2 linked regions of the Cyanobium sp. PCC 7001 genome follow. The protein of the gene in region 2 binds, or shares a complex with, the protein of the main gene of each other region. Links are inferred from orthologs where the notes say so. Each region holds a gene or a part of one and is shown on either strand. Other genes may lie near its edges.

Region 1 (3,210 bases), 1.5 Mb from region 2 along the record:
CAGGGGTTGGTGCTGCTCGAAGGCACCCACCTGCTCCAGGAGGCCCTGCGGCTGGGCCTGGAGCCTGCCCATCTGCTGGCCACAGGGATGTGGCAGCGGAACCATGCCCCCACCCTCGGCGCCATCCGCGCTGGTGTCGCCATCACCACCGTCACCGAGGAGGTGCTCGCCGCCGTCGCCACCACCGACCACCCCGATGGGGTGGTGGCCGCCCTGCCGACCCCGCCCGCCGGCTGGGGGCCGGCGACGGCACGGCTGGTTCTCGCCCTCGATGGGGTGCAGGATCCGGGCAATCTGGGCACGTTGATGCGCACGGCTCTGGCCGCCGGCGTGGAGGCGCTGTGGTTGGCCGAGGGGGCCGATCCCCTCCAGCCCAAGGCGCTGCGGGCCTCGGCCGGGGCGGCCCTGGCCCTGCCCTTGCAGCGGGGCAGTCGCGAGACGCTGCTGCACCAGCTCGGGGAGCTCGCCGCCCGCACCGCCGAGACAGGCTCCGAAGCCCTGCAGGTGGTGGCCACCGTTCCACCCCAGGCAGGCGCCATCCCCTACTGGCAGCTGGACTGGCAACGGCCCACGGTGCTGCTGCTGGGCCAGGAGGGCGCCGGCCTCTCCGGGCAGCTGCTGCAGCGGGCCACCCACCGCGTCACGATCCCCCACAGCGCGGCGGTGGAGTCGCTCAATGTGGCGGTGGCCGCCGCCCCGCTGCTGCTGGAGCGCCTGCGTCAGCAGCAGCAGGATCCCCAGCAGCTCCCGCAGCCGCTGGACTGACGCCGGACCGGTCACGGGGGAGAATGCCCCCACCTGAGCACGGCCCCCGGTGAGCGACGCCCCCTCCACAGCCGCCTTCGACTTCGACGTGATCGTGATCGGCGCCGGCTACGGCGGTTTCGATGCGGCCAAGCACGCGGCGGAGCACGGGCTGACGGTGGCGATCGTCGAAGGGCGTGACATGGGCGGCACCTGCGTGAACCGCGGCTGTGTGCCCTCCAAGGCCCTGCTGGCCGCCAGCGGCCGGGTGCGGGAGCTGGCCGATGCCGAGCACCTGGCCGGCTTCGGCATCCACGCCGCCCCGGTGCGCTTCGAGCGCCAGAAGATCGCCGATCACGCCAACCAGCTGGTGGCCACGATCCGCACCAACCTCACCAAGACCCTGGAGCGGGCCGGCGCCACCATCCTGCGGGGCAAAGGGCGCCTGGCGGGCCATCAGCAGGTGACCGTGCGGGAGAGCGGCAGCGGCGTGGAGCGCACCTACAGCGCCCGTGACGTGATCCTGGCCACCGGGTCCGAGCCGTTCGTGCCCCGCGGCATCGAGACCGACGGCCGCACCGTGTTCACCAGCGACGAGGCCGTGAGCCTGGAGTGGCTGCCCCGCTGGCTGGCCATCATCGGCAGCGGCTACATCGGCCTGGAGTTCGCCGATGTGTACACCGCCCTGGGCTGTGAGGTCACCATGATTGAGGCCCTCGATCGGGTGATGCCCACCTTCGATCCCGACATCGCCAAGATCGCTGCCCGCCACCTGATCGACGGCCGCGACATCGACGCCAGGGCAGGCGTGCTGGCCCGCAAGGTCACCCCCGGTTGTCCGGTGACCATCGAGCTGGCCGACATGCAGACCAAGGAGTTGGTGGAAACCCTGGAGGTGGACGCGGTGCTGGTGGCCACCGGCCGCGTGCCCAGCAGCGGCGAACTCAACCTGGCGGCCGTGGGGGTGGAAACCGAGCGCGGCTTCATTCCCGTGGACGACCACATGCGCGTACTGGTGGGGGGTGAGCCCGTGCCCCATCTCTGGGCCGTGGGCGATGTGACCGGAAAGATGATGCTGGCCCACACCGCTGCTGCCCAGGGCACCGTGGCCATCGACAACATCCTCGGCCACGGCAGGCGGATCGACTATCGCTCCATCCCGGCCGCCACCTTCACCCACCCCGAGATCAGCTCGGTGGGCCTGAGCGAGGCGGAGGCCAAGGCGCTAGCGGCGAAGGATGGCTTCGAGCTGGGCAGCGTGCGCAGCTATTTCAAGGCCAACTCCAAGGCCCTGGCGGAGCTCGAGAGCGATGGTCTGATGAAGCTGCTGTTCAACAAGGCCACCGGTGAAGTGCTGGGCGCCCACATCTACGGCCTGCATGCCGCCGACCTGATTCAGGAGATCGCCAACGCCGTGGCGCGCCGCCAGAGTGTGGTGCAGCTGGCCAGCGAGGTGCACACCCATCCCACCCTCAGTGAGGTGGTGGAGGTGGCCTACAAGCAGGCCGCCATGGCCGTGGCCTGATATCGGGCCTGCCTCCCCCAAGAACACCACCCTGCTCCCAGCCCCTTCCCGCCTCTGATGGAGATCCGCCGCCGCCCCCCGAACCCCAAAGTGAAGGTGGCCCACCTGGAATACGCCATTCCCCACGACGAGGCCGAGCCGAGGCACATCCTCGAGCGGATCGTGTGGGACAAGGACCGGGAGGTGACCAGCGCCAGGGCACGGCTGCCCCTGGAGAAGCTGCGGGCCCAGGTGGCCGATCTGCCGCCCACCCGTGATTTCGAGGCGGCGCTGCGGGCGAGCTGCCGCAAGCCCGCCGTGATCGCCGAGATCAAGAAGGCCAGCCCCAGCAAGGGGGTGATCCGGGAGGACTTCGACCCGGAAGCCATTGCCCGCGGCTATGCCGCAGGCGGTGCCAGTTGTCTGTCGGTGCTCACCGACAAAACCTTCTTCCAGGGGGGCTTCGAGGTGCTCGTCCAGGTGCGGCAGGTGGTGGATCAGCCGCTGCTCTGCAAGGACTTCATCCTCACGCCTTACCAGCTGCATCAGGCCCGGGCCGCCGGTGCCGATGCCGCGCTCCTGATCGCCGCCATCCTCAGCGACCAGGACATGGCCTACCTGCTCAAGGTGGCCCGCAGCCTGGGCCTGGCCGTGCTGGTGGAAGTGCATGACGCCGCAGAGCTCGAGCGGGTGCTGGCCCTCGAGGGGGTGCGCCTGATCGGCATCAACAACCGCGACCTCACCAGCTTCCACACCGATCTGGCCACCACCGAGCAGCTCATGGAGGGCTATGGCGCGGCGATCCGGGAGCGCGGCGCCCTGCTGGTGAGCGAGTCGGGCCTGTTCAGCCGCGACGACCTCGACCGGGTGCAGCAGGCCGGTGCCGATGCGGTGCTGGTGGGGGAGGCTTTGATGCGCCAGCCGGATGTGACGGCGGCGCTGGAGGCCCTGATTCAGGGGGG
Region 2 (3,190 bases):
CCCCTCCAGGCTGCGCACGCTGGTCGTGCCGATGGCGATCACCCGGCCGCCGCGGGCACGGCAGGCCTGCACCGCCGCCACCAGCTCGTGGCTCACCTCCACCCACTCGCTGTGGAGCTCCAGGCCGCGCAGGTCTTCCGTTTCCACCGGCCGGAAGGTGCCCAGTCCCACGTGCAGGGTGGTGGTGGCGATTTCCACGCCGCGGCGGCGGATGGCCGCGAGCAGCTCATCGCTCAGGTGCAGGCCTGCCGTGGGAGCGGCCACAGCCCCGGGACGGGAGGCATAGCGGGTCTGGTAGCGGTCGCTGTCGGACGGGTGGTGCTCGTGGATGTAGGGCGGCAGCGGGATGGCCCCGTAGCGCACCAGCAGCGGCTCGAGCGTCGCGGCGTGGTCGCAGTCCGGCGGGAACTGGATCACGCGCCCGCCCGTGTCTCCATCCCGGGCCACCACCGTGACGGTGAGGGGAGGCTGGCCCTCCGCCACCACCTCCAGGCCATCGCCGGGATGGAGCCGCTTGCCGGGCCGGGCCAGACAGAGCCACTGTCCGGCTGCCGCACCGGGCCCGGTCCAGGGTTCCAGCACCAGCAGTTCCACGGCACCACCGCTGGGGCGGCGGGCCTGCAGCCGGGCGCGCAGCACCCGGGTGTCGTTCACCACCAGCAGGTCACCCGGCCGCAGCTCCTGCTGCAGATCCCACACCTGCCGGTGGCGGCAGTCGGGCTCCGGATCCACCACCAGAAGCCGGGCCGCATGGCGGGGCTCCACCGGCCGCTGGGCGATCCGCTCCTGAGGCAGCGGGAAGTCGTAGCTGGAGAGCTTCAGGTCATCGGGATCCCCGAGGCCGGCGGCAGGCGAAGGGGGTGCGCAATCGCTGGACAAGCACAGCGGGCCGGGGATGGCCGATCAGGCAGGCCAGTACTAGCGCACTGACGAGAACCGCCGGTGGTGCTGCCGGCCCGCTTCAGAGGGCGAGGCTTTCGGGGCTGGTTTCGATCAGCTGGGCGAGATCCTTGAGGAAGGCGGCCGCGTGGGCCCCGTAGATCGTGCGGTGATCGCAGGTGAGGTTCACCTGCATCTGGTTGGCCACCCTGATCGATCCATCCTTGCCTGCCACCAAGCAAGGCCGGGAGGCGGCCACAGCCAGGATCGCCCCGGTGCCGGGGGGCAGGATCGCGTCGAAGCGATCCACGCCGAACATCCCCAGATTCGAAAGGGTGAAGGTGCCGGTGCTGTACTCCTCGGGCTGCAGCTGCTTGCTGCGGGCCCGGGCCACCAGATCGGCCCAGCTGCGCGCCAGGGCATAGATGTCAGTGCTGTCGGCATTGGCGAGCACCGGGGTAATCAGGCCCCCGTCCTCCATGGCCACCGCCACGGCCACGTTCACGGCCGTGGGATAGGCCATGGCACTGCCGTCGGCGGCGGTGGCCGCGTTCACCTGGGGGTGGCGGGCCAGGGTCACCGCCACCGCCTTGGCCAGCAGAGCCGTCATCGTGACCCCCTTGCTCTTCACCTGCTTGTAGAAGGCATCCAGCTTGGTGGTGGTGATCGTGTAGCCCACGCGGAACGTGGGCACCGCCAGGCTGGCGAGCATGTTGCGGTTGACCGCGTTCTGCAGGGTGTTGAAGGCGACGGCCTCACCCGGGCGGCCGAAGGTCTGCCCGGCGGGGGCGGGGGCCGGAGCAGCGGCACCGTTTCCAGACGCCGCGGCAGCCGGCGCCGACCCCTCGGCCACCCGGGGCACGGTGATGGGCTGGCCGGTCGCGGCCAGCACGTCCTCGGCCTGGATGCGGCCGTGGGGGCCGCTGCCCCGCAGGGCTCCGAGATCCACCCCGAGCTGACCGGCCAGCTTCCTGGCCCGTGGGGTGGCCACCACGCGGCCGCTGGCGGTGGAGGCCGGGGCCATCGCCGGGACCGCCAGCGGGGCTGGAGCGGCCGGAGCCGGAGCCGGAGCCGGAGATGGTGCAGGGGTGACGGCGGGTGTGGGCACCGGAGCCGGGGGCGCCGCCGGGTGAGCCGCGGGCGGCGGCGTGGTGGCAACCGGCGCCGGGGCGGCGGCCGGCGCTGCAGGAGCTGCCGCGGCGGCGGCGGCGATCTCCTCCTCGGTCTCGACGATCAGGCCGATCGTCTCGCCCACGGGGGCGGTACCGCCGGCCGGCATCAGCACGGCGGCGAGGAAGCCCTCCTGAAAGGCCTCCACGTCCATGTCGGCCTTGTCGCTCTCCACCACCAGCACCGACTCACCGCGCTCGACGCGGTCGCCGGGCTGCTTGAGCCATTCCACGATCTTGCCCTCCGTCATCGTGGAGGAGAGGGCGGGCATGAAGATTTCGTGGGTGGCCAACGGAGTGCGCCGCGCGGTTTGGGCGGATTTTACGAGGCGCCTTCGATCGCCTCGATCACGCCGTCGCGCACCAGCACGGAAGCCTGCAGCTTCTGCACCAGGTTGTCGCCCACCTGCACCTCGCAGAAGCTCTCCAGCTGCCCCTGCTCCACGATCTGCTCCATCTCCAGTTCGCGCACCTGGCGCTGCTGCTCGAGGATCTGCCGCTTCTGATCCTCGAGCTCGGCGCGCTTGGCGGCCACCTGCTGCTGCACCGAGGCCACCTGGTCCTGCACCCGCGGATCGAGGGGGTTGATGCTCTGGCGGCGGATCTCGTCCACCAGCTGCTGGCCCTCCTGCTCCAGCTGGGCCAGCTGGCCATCGCTGGCCACCAGGGCGTTACTGAGCTCGCGCTCGGCATCCTCCTTCCAGCGGGGGGTGACCACCGCCCGCACGGTGATGGAGCGCTTGATCGACAGACTGCCGTTGGCCATGCGGGGAGAAAAGCAATGGTCAGGCTCTCAGCGGCCGGGGTGCAGGTCAACCGGCGGTTGCCCGCACCCCCGCCAGCTCAGCTGTAGAGAGCCTCGATCACGGCCGCATCACGGCTGGCAATCCGGTCGCGCCGCTGCTTGAGGGTCTGTGTGAGCAGACCGTTCTCCAGGCTGAAGGGCTCCACCAGGGCCACCCCGCCCAGGCGCTCATCGGGCCGGGAGCCGGGTCGGTCCGCCAGCAGCCGGTTGCACTCCCGGGTCAGGGCCCGCAGCAGGGCAGGCTCGGCAGGGGCCTCGGCGTTCCAGCCCAGACCGGCGGCCGAGGCGAAGGCCTCCAGAGCCTCGGGCCTGGGCACCAGCAGCCCCCCAAGCTGCT

What was found.
Region 1: the proteins of CPCC7001_RS13225 (region 2) and CPCC7001_RS06190 are in contact, whole or in part, in a crystal structure (PDB 1EBD), measured with the Geobacillus stearothermophilus proteins. The link is inferred for Cyanobium sp. PCC 7001 from one-to-one orthologs. Residues at the interface, in WP_033016211.1 of Geobacillus stearothermophilus: Ile130, Ala131, Met132, Pro133, Arg136, Arg140, Glu141, Asn155, Arg157; in WP_049624544.1 of Geobacillus stearothermophilus: Pro340, Ser341, Asp344, Tyr345, Arg403, Asp406, Val408, Glu431, Ala432, Gly433, Asp438.

What each region holds. Positions count from the first base shown.
Region 1 is NZ_DS990556.1:1,259,040-1,262,249, reverse strand. Bases 142-3,041 are described here. They hold CPCC7001_RS06190 (dihydrolipoyl dehydrogenase), read left to right. Parts: upstream 142-814; coding sequence 815-2,269; downstream 2,270-3,041. Other genes in these bases: trpC (indole-3-glycerol phosphate synthase TrpC), read left to right, coding at 2,327-3,041; CPCC7001_RS06195 (RNA methyltransferase), read left to right, coding at 142-765. In the rest of the region: more of CPCC7001_RS06195, read left to right, coding at 1-141; more of trpC, read left to right, coding at 3,042-3,210. UniProt on the Escherichia coli protein: Lipoamide dehydrogenase is a component of the glycine cleavage system as well as of the alpha-ketoacid dehydrogenase complexes.
Region 2 is NZ_DS990556.1:2,710,331-2,713,520, reverse strand. The notes cover bases 152-3,031. They hold CPCC7001_RS13225 (dihydrolipoamide acetyltransferase family protein), read right to left. Parts: upstream 2,342-3,031; coding sequence 962-2,341; downstream 152-961. Other genes in these bases: CPCC7001_RS13215 (AMP-binding protein), read right to left, coding at 2,892-3,031; CPCC7001_RS13220 (YlqD family protein), read right to left, coding at 2,371-2,814; queA (tRNA preQ1(34) S-adenosylmethionine ribosyltransferase-isomerase QueA), read right to left, coding at 152-879. In the rest of the region: more of queA, read right to left, coding at 1-151; more of CPCC7001_RS13215, read right to left, coding at 3,032-3,190.